DNA from 3 places in the Streptomyces sp. NBC_00663 genome. Region 2 is predicted to be linked to each of the others. Evidence: riboswitches for the same ligand, from Rfam matches in the RefSeq annotation. Region 2 holds a riboswitch; each other region holds the start of a gene.
The links. Region 2 has a riboswitch for cyclic di-AMP ahead of OG866_RS17055 (C40 family peptidase). Riboswitches for the same ligand answer to the same signal wherever they lie in the genome.
Positions count from the first base shown of each region.

Region 1: linked by a shared signal. The riboswitch ahead of OG866_RS06490 (M23 family metallopeptidase) and the one ahead of OG866_RS17055 (C40 family peptidase) in region 2 are both predicted to bind cyclic di-AMP.
Region 3: linked by a shared signal. The riboswitch ahead of OG866_RS12250 (hypothetical protein) and the one ahead of OG866_RS17055 (C40 family peptidase) in region 2 are both predicted to bind cyclic di-AMP.

Region 1 covers NZ_CP109027.1:1,417,730-1,423,465, forward strand. The annotation lists gene OG866_RS06485 (exo-rhamnogalacturonan lyase family protein) at 1-1,675, opposite strand, end outside; gene OG866_RS06490 (M23 family metallopeptidase) at 1,895-2,851, opposite strand; cyclic di-AMP (ydaO/yuaA leader) riboswitch at 2,854-3,024, opposite strand; gene OG866_RS06495 (alpha-galactosidase) at 3,331-5,403, opposite strand; gene OG866_RS06500 (tyrosine-protein phosphatase) at 5,582-5,736, shown strand, end outside.
Region 2 covers NZ_CP109027.1:3,779,183-3,784,918, reverse strand. The annotation lists gene OG866_RS17065 (tellurite resistance/C4-dicarboxylate transporter family protein) at 1-932, opposite strand, end outside; gene OG866_RS17060 (hypothetical protein) at 1,067-1,660, shown strand; gene OG866_RS17055 (C40 family peptidase) at 1,667-2,821, opposite strand; cyclic di-AMP (ydaO/yuaA leader) riboswitch at 2,830-3,000, opposite strand; gene pcrA (DNA helicase PcrA) at 3,241-5,730, shown strand.
Region 3 covers NZ_CP109027.1:2,757,309-2,763,044, forward strand. The annotation lists gene OG866_RS12235 (hypothetical protein) at 1-63, opposite strand, end outside; gene OG866_RS12240 (hypothetical protein) at 91-642, opposite strand; gene OG866_RS12245 (TIGR04255 family protein) at 639-1,436, opposite strand; cyclic di-AMP (ydaO/yuaA leader) riboswitch at 1,998-2,178, shown strand; gene OG866_RS12250 (hypothetical protein) at 2,188-2,418, shown strand; gene OG866_RS12255 (helix-turn-helix domain-containing protein) at 2,757-3,992, shown strand; gene OG866_RS12260 (flavoprotein) at 4,043-4,552, shown strand; gene OG866_RS12265 (GntR family transcriptional regulator) at 4,769-5,164, opposite strand; gene OG866_RS12270 (hypothetical protein) at 5,720-5,736, shown strand, end outside.

The sequences.
Region 1 (5,736 bases), 2.4 Mb from region 2:
TGTCGTAGGTGTGCTGGACGTCGCCGTAGTCCAGGAACCCGTACCAGCGGTGCTGTTCGCGCTGGTCGCGGTAGTAGGCGAACAGGTCGTCGAGGTGGTCCTCGACGGCCGTCCGCGCCTTGTCGGACCGGTCGACCGGCGCCCAGTCGCCGAACACCCCGGCAGCGTGCAGCCGTTGGGGCGTGGCGGTGAGCAGCGGCGGGGTCGCGGTGGCGGCGGCCTGCGCGGCGAGCGCGGTGGCCGTCGGTGTCTTCTCCAGTGCCCAGAAGGTCAGTTCGCTGGTGCGGGCGATGCCGTACGGGGTGCCGAAGCCGGGTTCGTAGTCCTCGTACGTGATCTCCAGACCGCCGTCGGACTGCTCGTCGTACGTGTCCTGCCCCAGGCCGTCGTGGTAGAAGCGCAGGTCGAGCGGCTGGGCCTCCGGCGAGTACAGCCATACGGTGGCCTCGGCGGCGTCTCCCGCGGCTCCGCGTACGTCCAGCTGGGCCGGGTGGCGCTGCCAGAAGTCCCGTAGGCCGAAGGAGAGTCCGCCGCTCGCGCCGCCGACGTAACCGAAGCCTCCGGCGCGGCGGCCGGCCGCGGCGTGGATCCAGCCGTAGCCGGCCTTGGTGCGTTTACGGACGCTGTAGCCGTCGGCGTTGGGCTGGGTGAGGGTGTAGTCGCCCCAGGTGGGGATGTAGGCGAGGCGACTGGCGACTCGGGTGTCCCAGGTCGAGGTGTCGGGCAGCCGCTCACCGGCGGTCTGGGCCGCGCGGACCGCCGCCCCGGGGTCGCGGCGCAGCCCGGTGATGCCCTGGACGGCCTCGCTGAACAGGCCGCCGTCGGAGTCGGCGAACCGCACATGGCGGTCGTAGGGCTGATCGCTCAGCGGCACGGTGAAGCGCACGCCGAGACCGCGCAGGAAGTCGCCCTCGTCGGAGCCGGGCGTCTGCTCGCCGTCCCAGACGAAGGTGTGGACGAGCCGGAAGGACTCGGCTCCCGCGAAGAAGGCGAACCGCAGGACGAACGGCAGCCAGTCGCGGCCGCCGTGCCGGTGCCGGCCCTCGACCCGGACGACGGCCCGGACCGGTCCGTCCTGCTCCACCTCGACCTTCTCGATCCGGCCCAGGAAGCGCGCGACGTCCGCCCCGTCCCGTACGGACTCCTGCCGCAGCGCGACCAGCTTTCCGTCCCGGGCGATCTCGGCCGAGCCCCGCCGCACGCTCCGTACGACGGTGTCGGACCCCTTCGCGCCGAACACGGCCGTGATCACACCGGTCGACACCTCCACGCGGCCCGCGGAGCGGGTGACCGTGACCTTCCGTTCCGGCGCGGCCGGGGTGCCCGCCGCCAGCTTGTAGGCGGAGGCCTTCGGCGCGCCGGGCGCGAGGGCGTGGGCCGTCCACTTCACCGAGCCGTCGGGCCAGTAGCCGGTGACCCAGCTCTGGACGGGAACGTCGTCACCGGCGGCGGTCGTCAGCCGGAACGGCTGCTCCGGCCGGTACGCCCCGCGCGCCCAGGGCACGCCCCAGGTGGCACCGGCGTGGACGTCGGGGGCCGAGCCCTCCAGCCAGCGCAGTTCGGTGTCGTCGGCGTCCGCCGCGGTGGCGGTGCGGGACAGGGCCCAGGAGAACTGGGCCGCGGCGGCCGCGGCTGCGGCGCCTTTGATGACGGTGCGTCGGTCGACGCCGGGCACGGGGACCTCCGGATGCGGGTGCGGATGCGGACGCGGATGTGCGTAGAAAGCGCTTGCATCGCTTCGGAGATCACTGTGGTCCCACCCTCCCCTCCCTGTCGACGGTTTGGACAGCCGCGCCACAAGACCGCAATGAAGCGATCATGAAACGGCAAGACCCAACACCGAAGGCCGGACCCGGGGATCGGGGTCCGGCCTTCGGTGGCATCGGGGGGAGCGTCAGCCGACGGCGACACCCTTCGAGCGGAGGTACGCGACCGGGTCCACGTCCGAGCCGTAGTCCGGCGTGGTGCGGATCTCGAAGTGGAGGTGCGGTCCGGTGACGTTGCCGGTGGCGCCGGAGAGGCCGATCTGCTGGCCCTCGGTGACGGTCTGTCCGGACGAGACCGAGAGCGCGGACAGGTGGGCGTACTGCGCGTAGTAGCCGTCGGCCAGCTTGATGACGACCTGGTTGCCGTACGCGCCGCCCCAGCCGGCGGAGACGACGGTGCCCGCGGCCACGGCCTTCAGCGAGGTGCCGGTCGGGACGACGAAGTCGGTGCCCGTGTGGTAGCCGCTGGACCACATGCTGCCCGCCGTGTGGTAGGCGGTGCCGACGGTGGCGCCGACCACGGGGAGGGTGTAGCCGCTGGAGCCGGCGGTGCTGGTCGACTCGCTGCTCCGGGTGGCCGTCGTCGTGTCCGAGGAGGACGAGGACTTCTCGGCACTCGTGGACTTGTCGGAGCTCGCGGACTTCTCCGCGCTCGCCGACTTGTCCGTGCTCGCCGCCGCCTTCTTGCCCAGCGTGAGCTTCAGGCCCGGGTGGATGAGCGACGGGTCGGACCCGACGGCCTCGCGGTTGTCCGAGTACAGCTTCTTCCAGCCGCCGGTGACGTTCTGCTCGTCGGCGATCTTCGAGAGGTAGTCGCCCGCCCGCACCGAATAGGTGCGCACGGTCGCGGTGTTCGCGGCACCCTTCTTCTGCGCGGCCTTCTCGGTGGCCGTCTTCTCGACCACCGGAAGGGACTGGGCGGCCTTTTCCGAAACCGACTGCGAGACGGACTGCGGGGTGGCCGCGTGGGCGCCGGCGGCACCCATCAGAGGCAGGGCGAGTGCGGCGCCACCGGTACCGGCGACGGCGATCGAGCGGGTGAGGCGCTGGGACCTCGGGCGGCGGTGCTTACCCTTCGCGGGCATGGCGAATTCCTCTCCGGCGCCTACGAGGTGAGCTGTCGGGTGCGGACTGGAGATGCCCGGACGCACCGAGGTGCGCCTTAACCCCAAGCCTGTTCCGGAAGACCGGCCCAGGCATTCGTACCTGTGGGTCCCCCGCTCCTGCCGTTCACGGGTGAGTTGCGCGGATTCCGGGCGGCGGCAGGATTGGGCGTCCGTCCGGATTGGTGGCGAACGTAAGCGAGGAAGACGCAAAGGGACAAGTAAGGGGTTCCAGGACGATTGCATTCCTCTTGATCCGCTGTGAATTTCCCGGTCACCCTCCGTGCATTGGTGCCACTTCCCGAAAGGCAAACCCCAGCATTTGAAGGCGCATTACGTGAACATGACGGACGACGCAGGGTCACCGATATGACGCTCCTCACGTGCCGTTTACACAGCTCCCCTTATTCCAGAGCGAGTTGGAATGAAGGCCACGGAAGACGCCAATTCGGACAGAAAGCTCAGATGCGACGCAGTCGGAGAACTGCCGCATCCAGATCGCCCCGCAATCCCACCCGCAGCCCGTGATGCTGCAATACGGCACCTCTGAGAATTTCGCCCGTTTCACGGCATTCATACGACGCCGTCGGGTCGAGGCCCCGCAGGCGCAGCGCCGGGACGGGTTCGCCGTAGTGCTGCGCCTGAAGCCAGGCGAGGACGACGGTCTCGTCCCCGAGGACGTACTGCACGGCGCTCAGTCCGCCGCTCGGGGCCCGCAGCCGGTACTGCTCGCCGCGTTGCACGAGGGGCCGGATGTCCTTGTAGAGCTCCACCCAGTCGCGGGCCTCGGCGAGCTCCTCCTCGGTCCACTGCGTGAGGTCGCCGCCGACGCCGAGCACACCGGCCATGGCGCTGACGAAGCGGAAGCGCAGCGAGCTGACCCGGCCGTTGAGCATGGCGTTCGGACTGTCGGTGACCCAGGCCGCCATCGCGCGCGCGGGGTGGAGCTGGCTGAAGCCGTGCTGGATCGAGAGCCGGTCGAGGGGGTCGGTGTTGTCGGAGGTCCACACCTGGTCCGTGCGGCTCATCACGCCGAGGTCGATCCGGCCGCCGCCACCTGAGCAGGACTCGAAGGCGACGCCGGGGTGCGCGGCCCGCAGCCGGTCCAACAGGGCGTAGAAGGCGTGCACATGGTCGACCCAGAGCCGCTGCGGGTAGGACTCGCTCGGCCAGCCCGCATCCGTGAAGCAGCGGTTGAAGTCCCACTTCACATAGTCGATCGGGGCGCTGGACAGCAGGGCGTCGAGCTGCCCCCAGAGGTACTCCTGGACGTCCTCGCGCGCGAGGTTGAGGACGAGCTGGTTGCGCAGTTCCGTCCGCTTTCGTCCCGGTTGGAACTGCACCCAGTCCGGGTGTGCCCGGTACAGGTCGCTGTCGGGGTTGACCATCTCGGGCTCGACCCAGATGCCGAACTGCATGCCGAGGGCGTGCACGGATTCGGCGAGGGGCTTCAGGCCGCCCGGGAAGCGGTCGCGGTTGACCGTCCAGTCGCCGAGTCCGGCGCGGTCGCTGGTACGGGCGCCGAACCAGCCGTCGTCGACCACGAACAACTCGACGCCGATGGCCGCGGCCCGCCGCGCGAGGGCTTCCTGCTGCTCCTCCGAGATGTCGAACTCGGTGGCCTCCCAGGAGTTGAACAGCACCGGCCGGTCCTGCTCCGCGTCCGGGATGACGTAGGCCCGCTGGTAGGCGTGCCACGCGCGACTGGCGCCGCCGAACCCGCCCTCGCTCCACAGACCGGCGAAGACGGGCGTGGTGAACGACTCGCCCGCCACGAGGCGCAGCAGCCCCGAGTCGTCGTATCCGGCACCGCCGGTGATCTGCACGCGCGCGTCGGGGAGCTGGGCCACCGCGATCCGCCAGGAGCCGGACCAGCCGAGGGCGCAGCCGTAGACCTCGCCGCGCTCCTCGGTGGCGTCGGAGTCGAGGGCGACCCAGGGCAGGTGCTGGTGGCCGGTGTGGCCGCGGCGGCTGCCGATGACCTTCTCACCGTAGGTGAGGGGGGAGCGTACGAGCCGGGACTCGGCGGCCCAGCGGCCGTGCAGCTGGGAGAGCCGCCAGTCCTCACGGTCGGGCAGGGTCCAGGTGGCGGAGTCCGCGCGGAGCAGCTCCAGGGCGTCCGCTCCCTGGTTCTCCAGGGTCGTCCAGCGCTCCACCACATCGCCGCGCATCCGGTAGTGCAGCGTAATGACGAGCCCACCGTCCCGGAACCGCAGCCGCAGCTCCTCGGCGTCGGTCTCGTACGTCTCGAAGCTCCACTCGGTGCCACGGCCCGCGTCGGTGCGCACCGACAGCGCGGGCCGGACGAAGCGGGGGCCGCCCTCGACCGGGTACTCCTCGCGTCCGTCGAGCGGGGACTCGAAGGGCCAGTAGTCGGGCAGCGGACGGACCGCGAGGGCCTCGGCGTCGGCCAGCGTGATCGCCGGCCCCCAGTGCAGATGCAGCAGCTCGTCGGCCTCGGTGAGGTGGACGGCGTAGCTGCTGGCGGGCCCGGTCAGGAGCCAGGTGCGGCCGTTGGGGGCGATCTCCAGCATGGAACCTCACAGATGCGAACAGGGTCGAACAGTGGTACTCAAGTACCAACATCATCAAGGGCCGGGGGCCCTGGATGCAACGCCTGTGGACAACTCATTGCCCCAGGAACCCATGTCGTATCGTCGGAGGGTGCCCGTCGGCGAGCCGCGGCGACGGCGCCGACTGCGAGGAGCCCCCGTGACGCAGCAGATCCCGTCGACCGAACCCGAGCTGACCGGAGTCCGCAACTTCCGTGACGTGGGCGGTCTGCCGACCGAGGACGGCCGGCGGGTGCGGTACGGGGTGCTGTTCCGCAGCGGCCATCTCGCACACGCCACCGACGAGGACGCCGC
Region 2 (5,736 bases):
ACCGCGACCGCCAGCCACACCGCCACGGCGATCCACAGCAGCACCTCGCCGGGCGTCTTCAGCCAGGACACCTCCAGGGCGGCGGCGACGGACAGCGTCGCCACCGCCGTCATCCCCATCGGGAACACGGTCGCCCAGCGGCGCACGTCGTAGCGCGGGCGCCGCCACCCGATCTCGGCGATCAGCAGAACGACGTACCAGGACAGGTCGAGGACGAGCAGAGCGAGGGTCACGGCGCGCAGGACGCCGCGGTCGTCGTCGTTCCACAGATACAGGCGCGCGCTGTCGGCCGCGATCAGCTTCGAGCCCGCCAGCGCCGAGATGGCCATCGCCCCGCCGGCCACCCAGTGGTCCCCGGCACCCTGCGTCACCTGGCGCAGATCGAAGCGGGCCAGGGCCAGGCCGTAGGCCACCAGGCCCAGCCAGAACAGCACCAGCGCCGCCCGCGCGAGCCACGCCGTGGGCAGCGCCCCGGCCAGCGTCGCGCCGAGCACGGCCAGTCCCTGCGTGGCGACACAGGCCAGGAACACCGCCCCGGGCATCCTCCGCTTCCAGTGCCCCACCACCAGCACGATCAGTACCGGCCACAGCAGCGTCGACAGCGCGAGCAGCGCCTCGGCGAGGGTCTGCCAGCCGAGCGCGGAGAAGCGGGTGCCGAGCACCGTGGTCGCCGCGACGGCCGTGAGCGCACCCGGCGTCTCCGCCTCCGTCACCCACCGCGACCGTTGCCACAGCAGTCGTACGACGAAGTCGGCGGCCAGCGCCACCCAGGCCACGCTCGCCAGCGCCAGCGCGATACGGGACACCACCTCGTACCCCGTCAGATGGAGACCGATCGACAGGATGCCGGTCGCCATCACCGCGGAGCCCGCGGCGGGCGGCCGCTGCGCCCACCAGGTGCGGAGGGGGGAGGTATGGGGTGTATCGGGCATGGGGTGATGCTATGGAGCGGGGTGGGGGTTGAGAGCGGGGCACGCGCGCGTGGGGGAGAAAAACGCGCGGGGTGAGGGCAGCTGAGTAGTTGCGCTCATGACAGGAGGGGAGGGGGGTGGGGAGACTGCGGCACATGTCCTACCGACGATCAGTCGTCCTGGCCGCCCTCGCCTCCCTCGCGGTGCTCGCCCTGGCCGCCTGTGGAAGCGAACGAGCCGGGGAGCAGTCCGTGGGCGCACCGACGCCCACGCCCTCCTACCCGCCCCCGCCCAAGTGCGCCCAGGCCGCCGAGACGCCCCCGCCCGCGTCCTCCTCACCCGTGCCGAGCGCGACCGCCTCACGGGGCGAGGGAGCCGGAGACCAGCCCCCCAACTACGCCGACAACCACGCGTACCGCATGCAGGCGTCCCTCAGCGCCGAACGCGAGGCCAGTGGACTGGCCTCGGCCGGGCTCATCCGCAAGGAGCTGGAGAAGGTCCGGGCGGCAGGCGGGGCGGGGGCGTACGGGGTCTACGGGGACGAGCGCGTCGAGGCGGCGCTCCAGCGCCTCGGCTGCGGACCGGAACACGGGGTCTTCGTCGGGAACGGGTTCTACGCCGTCTACACCGGCCTCGCGTGCGTGTCGGGGCGGGTGACGAAGGACGAGCTGACCACCGAGGTGCACGGTGTCTACGCCGAGCCCCAGCCCGGGGCGGGGCCCTGCGTAGAGAACCGCGGAGGTCACTGACCTGCGTCAGGCCGGGCGGACCACACTGTGGATCGCCGACTCGCCGTCGTAGTAGATCGACTCCTCGCGGACGTACGCCCCCGGCTTCGGCGCGTGGATCATCATGCCGTTGCCGATGTAGATGCCGACGGGGCTGACATCGTCGTAGAAGAAGACGAGGTCGCCGGGCTGGGCGTTGGCGAGGGGGACCGTGGTGCCGAAGTTGACCTGGTCGTAGGTGGTGCGGGGGAGGGAGATGCCGGCGGCGTTCCAGGCGGCCTGGGTGAGGCCGGAGCAGTCGTAGGAGTCGGGGCCGGTGGCGCCCCAGACGTACGGCTTGCCGATCTGGGAGCGGGCGAAGGCGAGCGTCTTGTCGGCCTTCGTGGCGTAGGAGGAGTCCGTGGAGGTCTCCGAGGACGAGCTGCTCCCCGCCTTCTCGGCCGCCGCCGCTTCCTCCGCCGCCTTCTGCTCGGCGGCCTTCTGCTGTTCGGCCAGCTCCGCGGCCTTGCGGGCGGCCTCCTCCTGCTTCTTCTTCTCGATCGCCGCGAGCCGCGCCTTCTCCTCGGCGGTCAGCTGCGACAGCAGCTCGCGCGCGGCGGAGAGCTTGCGCTGGACGGTCGCCTTGGCGGTCTTCAGGTCGCCCTGCGACTCGGTGAGCGTCTCAAGGCTCTTGGTGGCCTCCTGGCGCTTCTTCATCGTCGCGGACTGCGCGCTGATGTAGTCGTCGACCGCGCCCTTCTGACGGTCCGTCATGCGGCCCATCAGCTGCGTCTGGTCGAAGTAGTCCTGCGGGGTGTCCGCGAGCAGGAAGGTCGCGGTGTCGGGCGCGGAGGCGCCGGTGCGGTACTGGGCCGCGGCGAAGGATCCGAGCTCCTCACGGGCCTCGTTGAGCTTCTCGGTGCGCTTGGCGACGTCGTCGAGGAGGGTGTCGACGTCCGCGCGCTGCTTGGCGGTCTTCTCCTTCGCCGAGTTGTACTTCTCGGTCGCCGACTCCGCCTGCCGGTAGAGGTCGTCGACCTTCTTCTCGACTTCCTCCAGGCTCGGCTTGTCGTCGGTCGAGGGTGCGGCGGTGGCCGTCTGGGAGAGCAGGGCCACGGAGGTGAGGGCGGCCGTTGCGAGCGCGGGGGTGCGTATGCCTGCTACGCGCGTTCCCGCAGGACGCGGCTTTGCGTGCGACGCCAAGGGAGGCGACTCCTTCCATGTTCCGCCTACCGAGTTAGCTGTCGGGTTCGGGCGGGTGGTTCGGAAGGTGTGCCCTACGGCCGCTCCCGGGAGGGAGTCGGGCCGATTCACCCCAAGGTCGGTGTGGGTCCCCGGCTCCGGCTGCCATGGCGGCGCACCGGACTCAGCGGAGGCCGCGCGGCCCGGCGACGTTCGCCGGTGGGGGTCGTACGGCCTGCCCGGCACGGTAGCCAACTGGTGTGGCCCCTGTGAAGGTTGATGTCCGATAGGCCCGATACATTTTTGTGACCTTGGGTGGGCAAGGGGGCTGATCATTCGGTTTCTCACGGAACGTGACGGAGCAGTCCTGGAGGGTGAGAGGGCCCGACTTCTCGGGGCGGCGGCGGGGTGTCAGTGGGGAGCCCTAGACTCGGAGAGCGATGACAGGCCTCTTTGACGACAGCTTCCTGGCGAACCTCCAGGCCCCCCAGGGGCACGAGGAGGAACCCCCGCCGCCGCCCGAGGACGAGCACGGACCGGAACCGGACCACGTTCCGGACGATCTGTTCGGCGGGAAGTTCGACGTGCCCCCGGACCGGGACGGGTACTACCGCGACGGCGCCCCGCGCCCCGCCCTGGACGCGGCGGCGCTGATCGAGGGGCTCAACGAGAACCAGCGGGCGGCCGTCGTCCACTCCGACACCCCGCTGCTCATCGTGGCCGGCGCCGGCTCCGGCAAGACGCGTGTGCTCACCCACCGCATCGCCTACCTGCTGGCCGAGCGCAACGTGCACCCGGGCCAGATCCTCGCGATCACCTTCACCAACAAGGCCGCCGGTGAGATGAAGGAGCGTGTCGAGCAGCTCGTCGGCCCGCGCGCCAACGCGATGTGGGTCATGACCTTCCACAGCGCGTGCGTGCGGATCCTGCGGAGGGAATCCAAGAAGCTCGGCTTCACCTCGTCGTTCTCGATCTACGACGCCGCCGACTCCAAGCGCCTCATGGCCCTCGTCTGCCGTGACCTGGACCTCGACCCCAAGCGCTTCCCGCCCAAGTCCTTCAGCGCCAAGATCAGCAACCTCAAGAACGAGCTGATCGACGAGGAGGACTTCGCCGCCCAGGCCACCGACGGCTTCGAGAAGACCCTCGCCCAGGCCTACGCCATGTACCAGTCGCGGCTGCGCGAGGCCAACGCCCTCGACTTCGACGACCTGATCATGACGACGGTCAACCTGCTGCGCGCCTTCCCGGACGTCTCCGAGCACTACCGCCGCCGCTTCCGGCACGTCCTGGTCGACGAGTACCAGGACACCAACCACGCCCAGTACGCACTGGTGCGTGAACTGGTCGGGACGAGCGAGCACCCGGTCGACGTACCCCCCAACGAGTTCGACGTCCCGCCCGCCGAGCTCTGCGTCGTCGGTGACGCCGACCAGTCGATCTACGCCTTCCGGGGTGCGACGATCCGCAACATCCTCCAGTTCGAGGAGGACTACCCGACCGCGACGACGATCCTGCTGGAGCAGAACTACCGCTCCACCCAGACGATCCTCTCCGCCGCCAACGCGGTCATCGAGCGCAACGAGTCCCGTCGCCCCAAGAACCTGTGGACCAACGCGGGCGCCGGCGCGCGCATCACCGGGTACGTCGCGGACACCGAGCACGACGAGGCCCAGTTCGTCGCCGAGGAGATAGACCGACTGACGGACGCGGGCGATGCGAAGGCCGGCGATGTCGCCGTCTTCTACCGCACCAACGCCCAGTCCCGAGTCTTCGAGGAGATCTTCATCCGCGTCGGCCTGCCCTACAAGGTCGTCGGCGGCGTCCGCTTCTACGAGCGCAAGGAGGTCCGGGACGTCCTGGCCTACCTCCGTGTCCTCGCCAACCCCGAGGACTCGGTGCCGCTGCGCCGGATCCTCAACGTCCCCAAGCGCGGCATCGGCGAGCGCGCCGAGGCGATGATCGACGCCCTCTCGCAGCGGGAGAAGATCAGCTTCCCGCAGGCGCTCAAGCGCGTCGACGAGGCGTACGGCATGGCCGCGCGGTCGACCAACGCCGTGAAGCGGTTCAACGTGCTGATGGAGGAGCTCCGTACGATCGTCGACTCCGGCGCGGGACCGGCGACCGTCCTGGAGGCGGTGCTCGAACGCACCGGCTATCTCGCCGAGTTGCAGGCCTCCACCGACCCGCAGGACGAGACCCGGATCGAGAACCTCCAGGAACTCGCCGCCGTGGCCCTGGAGTTCGAGCAGGAGACGGCGGAGGGCGAGGAGTCCCCCGGGCTCGCCGCCTTCCTGGAGCGCGTCGCGCTCGTCGCCGACTCCGACCAGATCCCCGACGAGGACGAGGACGGCTCCGGCGTCATCACCCTGATGACTCTCCACACCGCCAAGGGACTTGAGTTCCCGGTCGTCTTCCTCACCGGTATGGAGGACGGCGTCTTCCCGCACATGCGCTCCCTCGGCCAGACCAAGGAACTGGAGGAGGAGCGGCGCCTGGCGTACGTCGGCATCACGCGCGCGCGGGAACGGCTCTATCTGACCCGCTCCTCACTGCGCAGCGCGTGGGGGCAGCCGTCGTACAACCCGCCCTCGCGCTTCCTGTCGGAGATCCCGGAGCAGCACGTGGAGTGGAAGCGCACGGGCGCCACCGCCGCTCCCGCGGGCCCGGTCTCGGGTGTCGCGTCCTCGCTGTCGTCCTCCCGCTCCCGCTCCTCTGCGCGGGGCGCGTCCGGCTTCGCCACGAGCCGCGCCTCGGACAAGCCGGTCGTCTCGCTCGCCGTCGGAGACCGGGTCACCCACGACCAGTTCGGGCTCGGCACGGTCATGGCGGTGAAGGGCACGGGTGCGAACACGGAGGCGACGATCGACTTCGGCGAGGCCAAGCCGAAGCGGTTGCTGCTGCGGTATGCGCCGGTGGAGAAGCTGTAGCGCTCC
Region 3 (5,736 bases), 1.0 Mb from region 2:
ATTCGTTACGCTCACCCTCCGCCATAGCGATTCCTCCCCCGGAACATCCTGCTCTTCGTGCATCCCCACCCCGACGATCCAGAATGAAAATTAGCTGCGAGTCGCTAGAGCATGGCGCGACAGCCCTGAAAGAATGGCACGCAGTTCAATTAGGGAGTCCTCAATCCCCGAAAGACTATACTCCGAATCAAACACTACGTCTCCTTCAGAATTCTCGGAAACGGCATAACCATCCTGCCCGTTCGCAGAAATTTCGATTTCAATCGAATTCCCTGCGACATGCCACTCCATTTGAATACCTCCGTCAGGAAGGGGAAATACCTGAGGCGGCAGAGTATCGTTGCTCATCACCCGCATCAAGATGCGAAGACTAGCAATAGCGGCATCCGGCGAAACCTTCTCTTCACGCCCGCCATCCCATCCCCGGGGGAGCGCAAGGAGTTTATTCAGCCGTTGCACCACATCATGGAGCACCTGCATGGACGGCGCTCGGCTCTCACCGCCACCCACACCTACCAGAGCTCGCCCTTTTCGACTCACGTGAGAATGAGACACCGTTTCTGCCGCGACCGGCAACGAATGGGCTCGATGCATGGTAAGCCCGGTCACTACCGGACGTTCCATCCCTACGATCACGGTCATGAGCGCTTCCCCCATCGCTTGTGAGCCGAATCAGTGGTGATTTCTGCGAAGCTAGCTACAAGGTGCTCATGCGCTTCCTCGATGGCAGCGACCGCCCCGCTTGAACCAGTGGAGCCAGGACGCCCCTGGACGGTCATCGTGAGGAAATTTCCCGCCTGTCCAGTGAGCAGGCTTCCAGATTCAATCGCCGCACGCAAAAAGAAATTTCGCCCGCTCTGAAACTCCTCGATTGGGAAGTCAAAAACGATTTGCGAATTTACAGGCTTTCCAAGGTGGTGCAGAGCGAAGTCCGGCCACGTATGGAACACATCGTGAGGATCCAGAGGGTCTCCGGACTCACCAGCGAGAGCGTTGACGTAGCTTAGCTCGGCATGAATAACCTCTAGCTTTGCACCGAAAGCGCGATCAACAAAATTAGCCAACTCGTCAAGACGCTTCTTAAGTTTGGAAAGTACATAACCGAAGCGTGGATACGGAGTACCGTCCCCAACGTCACGCCAATTTACAATCAGCCTGTCTTGCTGGAGTTGAACCAAGTCCCTCCCGGAGTCGTCAAGAAACCAGTATCGCGCGGCCGGCAACGACGCAAGATCCAGCTTGATCTTCGGCCCCGGCCCGACGTTTGGTTCCATACCAGGAAGTGGTGGATGCTCCTCTACATTGGGTAGCTCGGCCCTCCACGTTTCGTATAGCGGCGTCAACTTCAGGCCATGGATTCCGGTGATCCGCCGGAATTGCAGACCACACGCCACCTCCACAACAGGCGGACGCGCAAAGTCTGGCAGTTCCCTCACGTCGGCCTCCCTGATGCGGGAAGAGGACCCAGCAATACGCTCGCCCCCCTCCCCTTGAGCCTGCCCGCTTTCAGTGCGGCAGCACCCTTCGCCTACTACTTGGCTGAAGAGTATGGGCTGGGGCGGTCACTGTCGACGCGAACATGTGATTTGAGTCACTCGAAGTGACTAACCGGCCACATTATTGATCACCCACATCTCGGATCCGTTCACGTGTTCGACCCAGACGGCACCTTCCGAAGTCGCCGGGGCGCGGTCGGCCCGCCACGCTTCGACTCGCGCCCATCCGCGGCCGAACGGGGGGCGTGGCGCTACACAGCGTCATTATCTGATCTTTATAGGCGCGATCGTTATAGTCAGATTTTTTTCCTGACGTTGAGTCAATAGGCTTACTGCCAGCCCGTTTAGACGTTCGTTCGACACCCTCCGGACGCGCTGTGTGTGAGTCACAGCACGTAGCGGCTCTCCCATTGGATTTACTCGTCTTTGAGGTGGAGGATCTCCCATCACAAGCCCTCACTGACGTAGGTGAGGCCGCCCAGGCGGACGCTGAGTCCTGCCGCTGCCTGGACGCCGAGTTCCGTACACATGGAGCGCGGCAGGAGTGGGGGACCCAGCAACACCGGGCGCCGGAGCAAACCTCCGGGCAGCCCTTGGGGTGAAGCTGCGGCAACGCAGCCGGGCATCTTCGCCAGCCCGAATCCGACAGGTCATCCTTCACAGGCGGCTTAAATGAAGGGTGAAGGCAGTCATGTCTGCGTTGCCGAACAACCCGCCCGTCCCCAGGGCGTCTTACGCTCCGGGGTTTGAGGCAGTGTTCGCAGTCATGTTTTCGATCATCGCGGGCCTCTACGCCAGCATCATCCATCACGTGCCGATGGACTTGTGGCTGGTCAAAGCCCTGGAGTTCGGGATGAATGCCGGGTGCGGCACGATCGTGATGGCATTCATCATCCTGACGTACGCGTGGAACGAGCAGTGATACGAACCTCGTAGCCGTATCCATGAGGCTCTGCCCTTAGCTCCGGAGCGTTTGGCCTGGGGCCCTCAGCGATCCTGAGATGAGCTTCGCTTGTGCCCAGATGAGAGACCGCCCACAAGAGCGGGCTCATCTGGGCATCACGTTACGCCTGAGCCAGATAGGGATCATCTAGCGTGTAGGTGCTCAACAGGAGGGCCCGGACACTCTGTCCGGGCCCTTTGCGTTGGCTGCCTCCAGACTCGTTCCGGTCTCGCAGCACGCGGGGCCAACTACCCGCCCCACCACCGGCTCTGTACCGTGAAAACCGGCCCCCACCATCCAGCAGGAGGCAACACGCAATGCGTGGTCTTGGAGATCACCTCAGCATCGGTGAACGCATCGCGTTCTACCGGAAGCGTCGCGGCTACACGCAAGAGGTGCTCGCTGGCCTGGTTGGCCGTAGCACTGACTGGTTGGCAAAGATCGAGACAGGGCGCCGGAAGCCCCCTCGCATCGACATGCTCGCTGAGCTGGCTCGCATCCTGCGCGTTCCCCTCGGAGACCTGCTCGGTCAGACCGTGCTCATGGAGGACGAGAAGCAGCAGGACGACGTACCGGCCGTACGCGACGCGCTCATGAGCCCGCGTCGGCTTTCTCGTCTGCTCTTCGGGCCCGAGGCTGAGGTGCAGCTCCCCACGCCGGCACCCGTGGCTGTACGTGTGGAGCAAGCATGGAACGACTACCAGCGTGGTCGACTCGGCGGCGTCATATCTGCGCTCCCCGCGCTCCTTCAGACTGCGCAAGAGTTGGAGGAGCGAGCCGCACGGCGCGGCGAGGACCGTAGCGACTGCTGGGCAGTGTCAGCCCGTACCCATCACCTCGCAGCTACGACACTCGCGAAGATCGGCGAATCGGACATCTCGTGGCTCGCCGCAGAGCGCGCGATGCGTGCCGCTGACGAGTCTGACGACCCGCTCGTGTTGGCGTCCGCGGCACGGTCCGGCACTCACGCCCTTCTGGCTAACGGCCGGTACGACGACGCGTTGGAGCTGGGTAACACGGCCGCAGCGTGGCTGTCGTCCCAGGTGACCGACAACAACCCCGCGGCACTCAGCTTGCTGGGGATGATCCACCTACGTGCCGCCGTGGCAGCGGCGCGCCACCAGGACCGGCCCACTGCAACCGGTCTTCTGGACCGAGCCGAGGCACTCGCGGAGGATCTCGGCTCAGATGAGAACTATTGGCAGACAGGCTTCGGACCCACGAACGTCCTGCTTCACCGCCTGTCCGTCGAGCTGGACCTCGACAACGTCTCGTACGTGGTGGAACACGGCCGGATCAACGTCGACCACATGCCACAGGAACGCAGCGTGTCGCACCGCATCGACTTCGCGCGTGCCCTGTCGCTCAACGGACAGGGCGATGAGGCATTCACGGAACTCCGCACGGCTGAGCGCACATCGCCACAGCTCGTGCGCAACAATCCCAGGGTGCGCGAGACACTGCGGGATCTGATCAAACAATCACCGGTCACCGGCGGCTCGCGATCGTCTGAGGTGTTCGTGATGGCTCAACGGTGCAGGGCGGTGCAGTGAGTTCAGGCAAGCGCGGGGTGCTCGGAGTCGTCGGGTCCGCGGCCGGAGGCGTGGAGGTGCTGCGCACTGGCCTGGTTGAGCCTGCGATGGAGCGCGGATGGCAGGTGGCCGTCACACTCACGCCGACCGCAGGTCAGTGGCTGCGATTGAGCGGCGAGGTGGAGCAGTTGGAGAAGCTGACCGGACTGCCTGTGCGCGATGAGCCGCGCTTGCCCGGCGAGGCCCGACGTCATCCGCCGGTTGACTGCTATGTGGTCGCTCCCGCGTCGGCAAACATGGTGGCGAAGCTCGCCATGGGCCTGATGGATAACCAGGCTCTGACACAAGTGGGCGAGGCGATCGGCACCCTCGGATTGCCCGTGGTCGTCTTCCCTCGGGTGAACGCGGCTCACTCCCGTCACCCGGCATGGCAGCACCACATCGACACCCTCCTGGCGGGGGACGTGCGTATCGTCGGCGGGCCGGACGTCTGGCCGCTGCACGAGCCGCGCGAAGCGCCGGCGGGGCGCGAACTCCCGTGGGGGGCAGTGCTGGATGCTGTGGACGACGTTACGAGGTGACGAGTCGTCAACCCGTGTGACCTGCAAGGAAAGTGGACCCGGACAGTCTGTCCGGGTCCACTGCCGTTCCCGGCTACATGCTCATTGGCATGTCAGGGATCACGGAGCGAAGCGGCGAGTGGGAAGGCATGACTCCTGCTGAACTCGCTTGGATCAAAGCGAGTTTGAGCGAGGCGCGCGTCAAGGTCGAACGACTGCTGAGGCGGGCGGACGAACTCACGGTGAAGGTGGAGTCTCGCTTCCCACAAGCCGCTCAAGCCGGTCGAGCCGCTCCCCGAGCAACCGGAGAGCGTCATGAATCGTGCTGAGCTCTGCGGCCAGAGCCGAGAATGCAGGGCTGCTGCCCGGCTCGGTACCAAGGGGTACCGCAGGGTCACGGACGAACGTCCCACGTCCCTGCTGGGTGAGGACCAGTCCCTCGTCACGGAGTTGACCGTAGGCACTCTGAACGGTCATGAGCTGTACGCCAAGTTCCTTGGCAAGAGCACGAGCAGCCGGGAGCCGCTCCCCCGCGTCGTACTCGCGATCGGGGCCCGTGATCCTCTCGCGGAACTGCGCCGCAATCTCCTTGGCCGTCGGCGTGGGCTTGGGCACCTCAGGGCTCTGATCCATACCCCCGAGAGTAACCGGACCTAGGTCAATCTCAGGCTCTTCTACCGCACCTCCTTGACAGACAGATTGACCTAGGTCAATCTGAAGTCACACCGGAGCGCGGGGCCCGAAAGGGCTTCAGTATCCGGGCTCGTAAGTGCTTGACCTGCACGAATGCATAGGGCGGGGACGCTGCAATCCCGCTAAAGGCCAGGTGGAACAGGGTTTCGGCCCGTACTGGCGAGGTGGCCCGGTGACCGCGAGCAACGGCCGGCGTGTGGGGACTTCGGTCCCCCTTGCAGTGCACATCCCCTGTTCAGCGGTCTGAAGGAGTCTCAGTGATTCGACGAAAGCGATGGGCGCGGCCGTGATCGACCGGCACGGCGGCGCCATTCCATCCCTGGTCCGCAAGCACCTCGAAGTGCTGCGGACGACCGGTCACCTTCCACCGAATCGCGGCGGCTAGCGCCGCGCCGGCTGCCTCCCTCGCCCGTGCCAGCGCTCTACGGAGCGGCTCGTACGGGCGGGGTCGTAGGGAACCGGAGCCCCGGTGTCCACCACATACGAGGGGGAACCATGCTGCTCGCCATCGG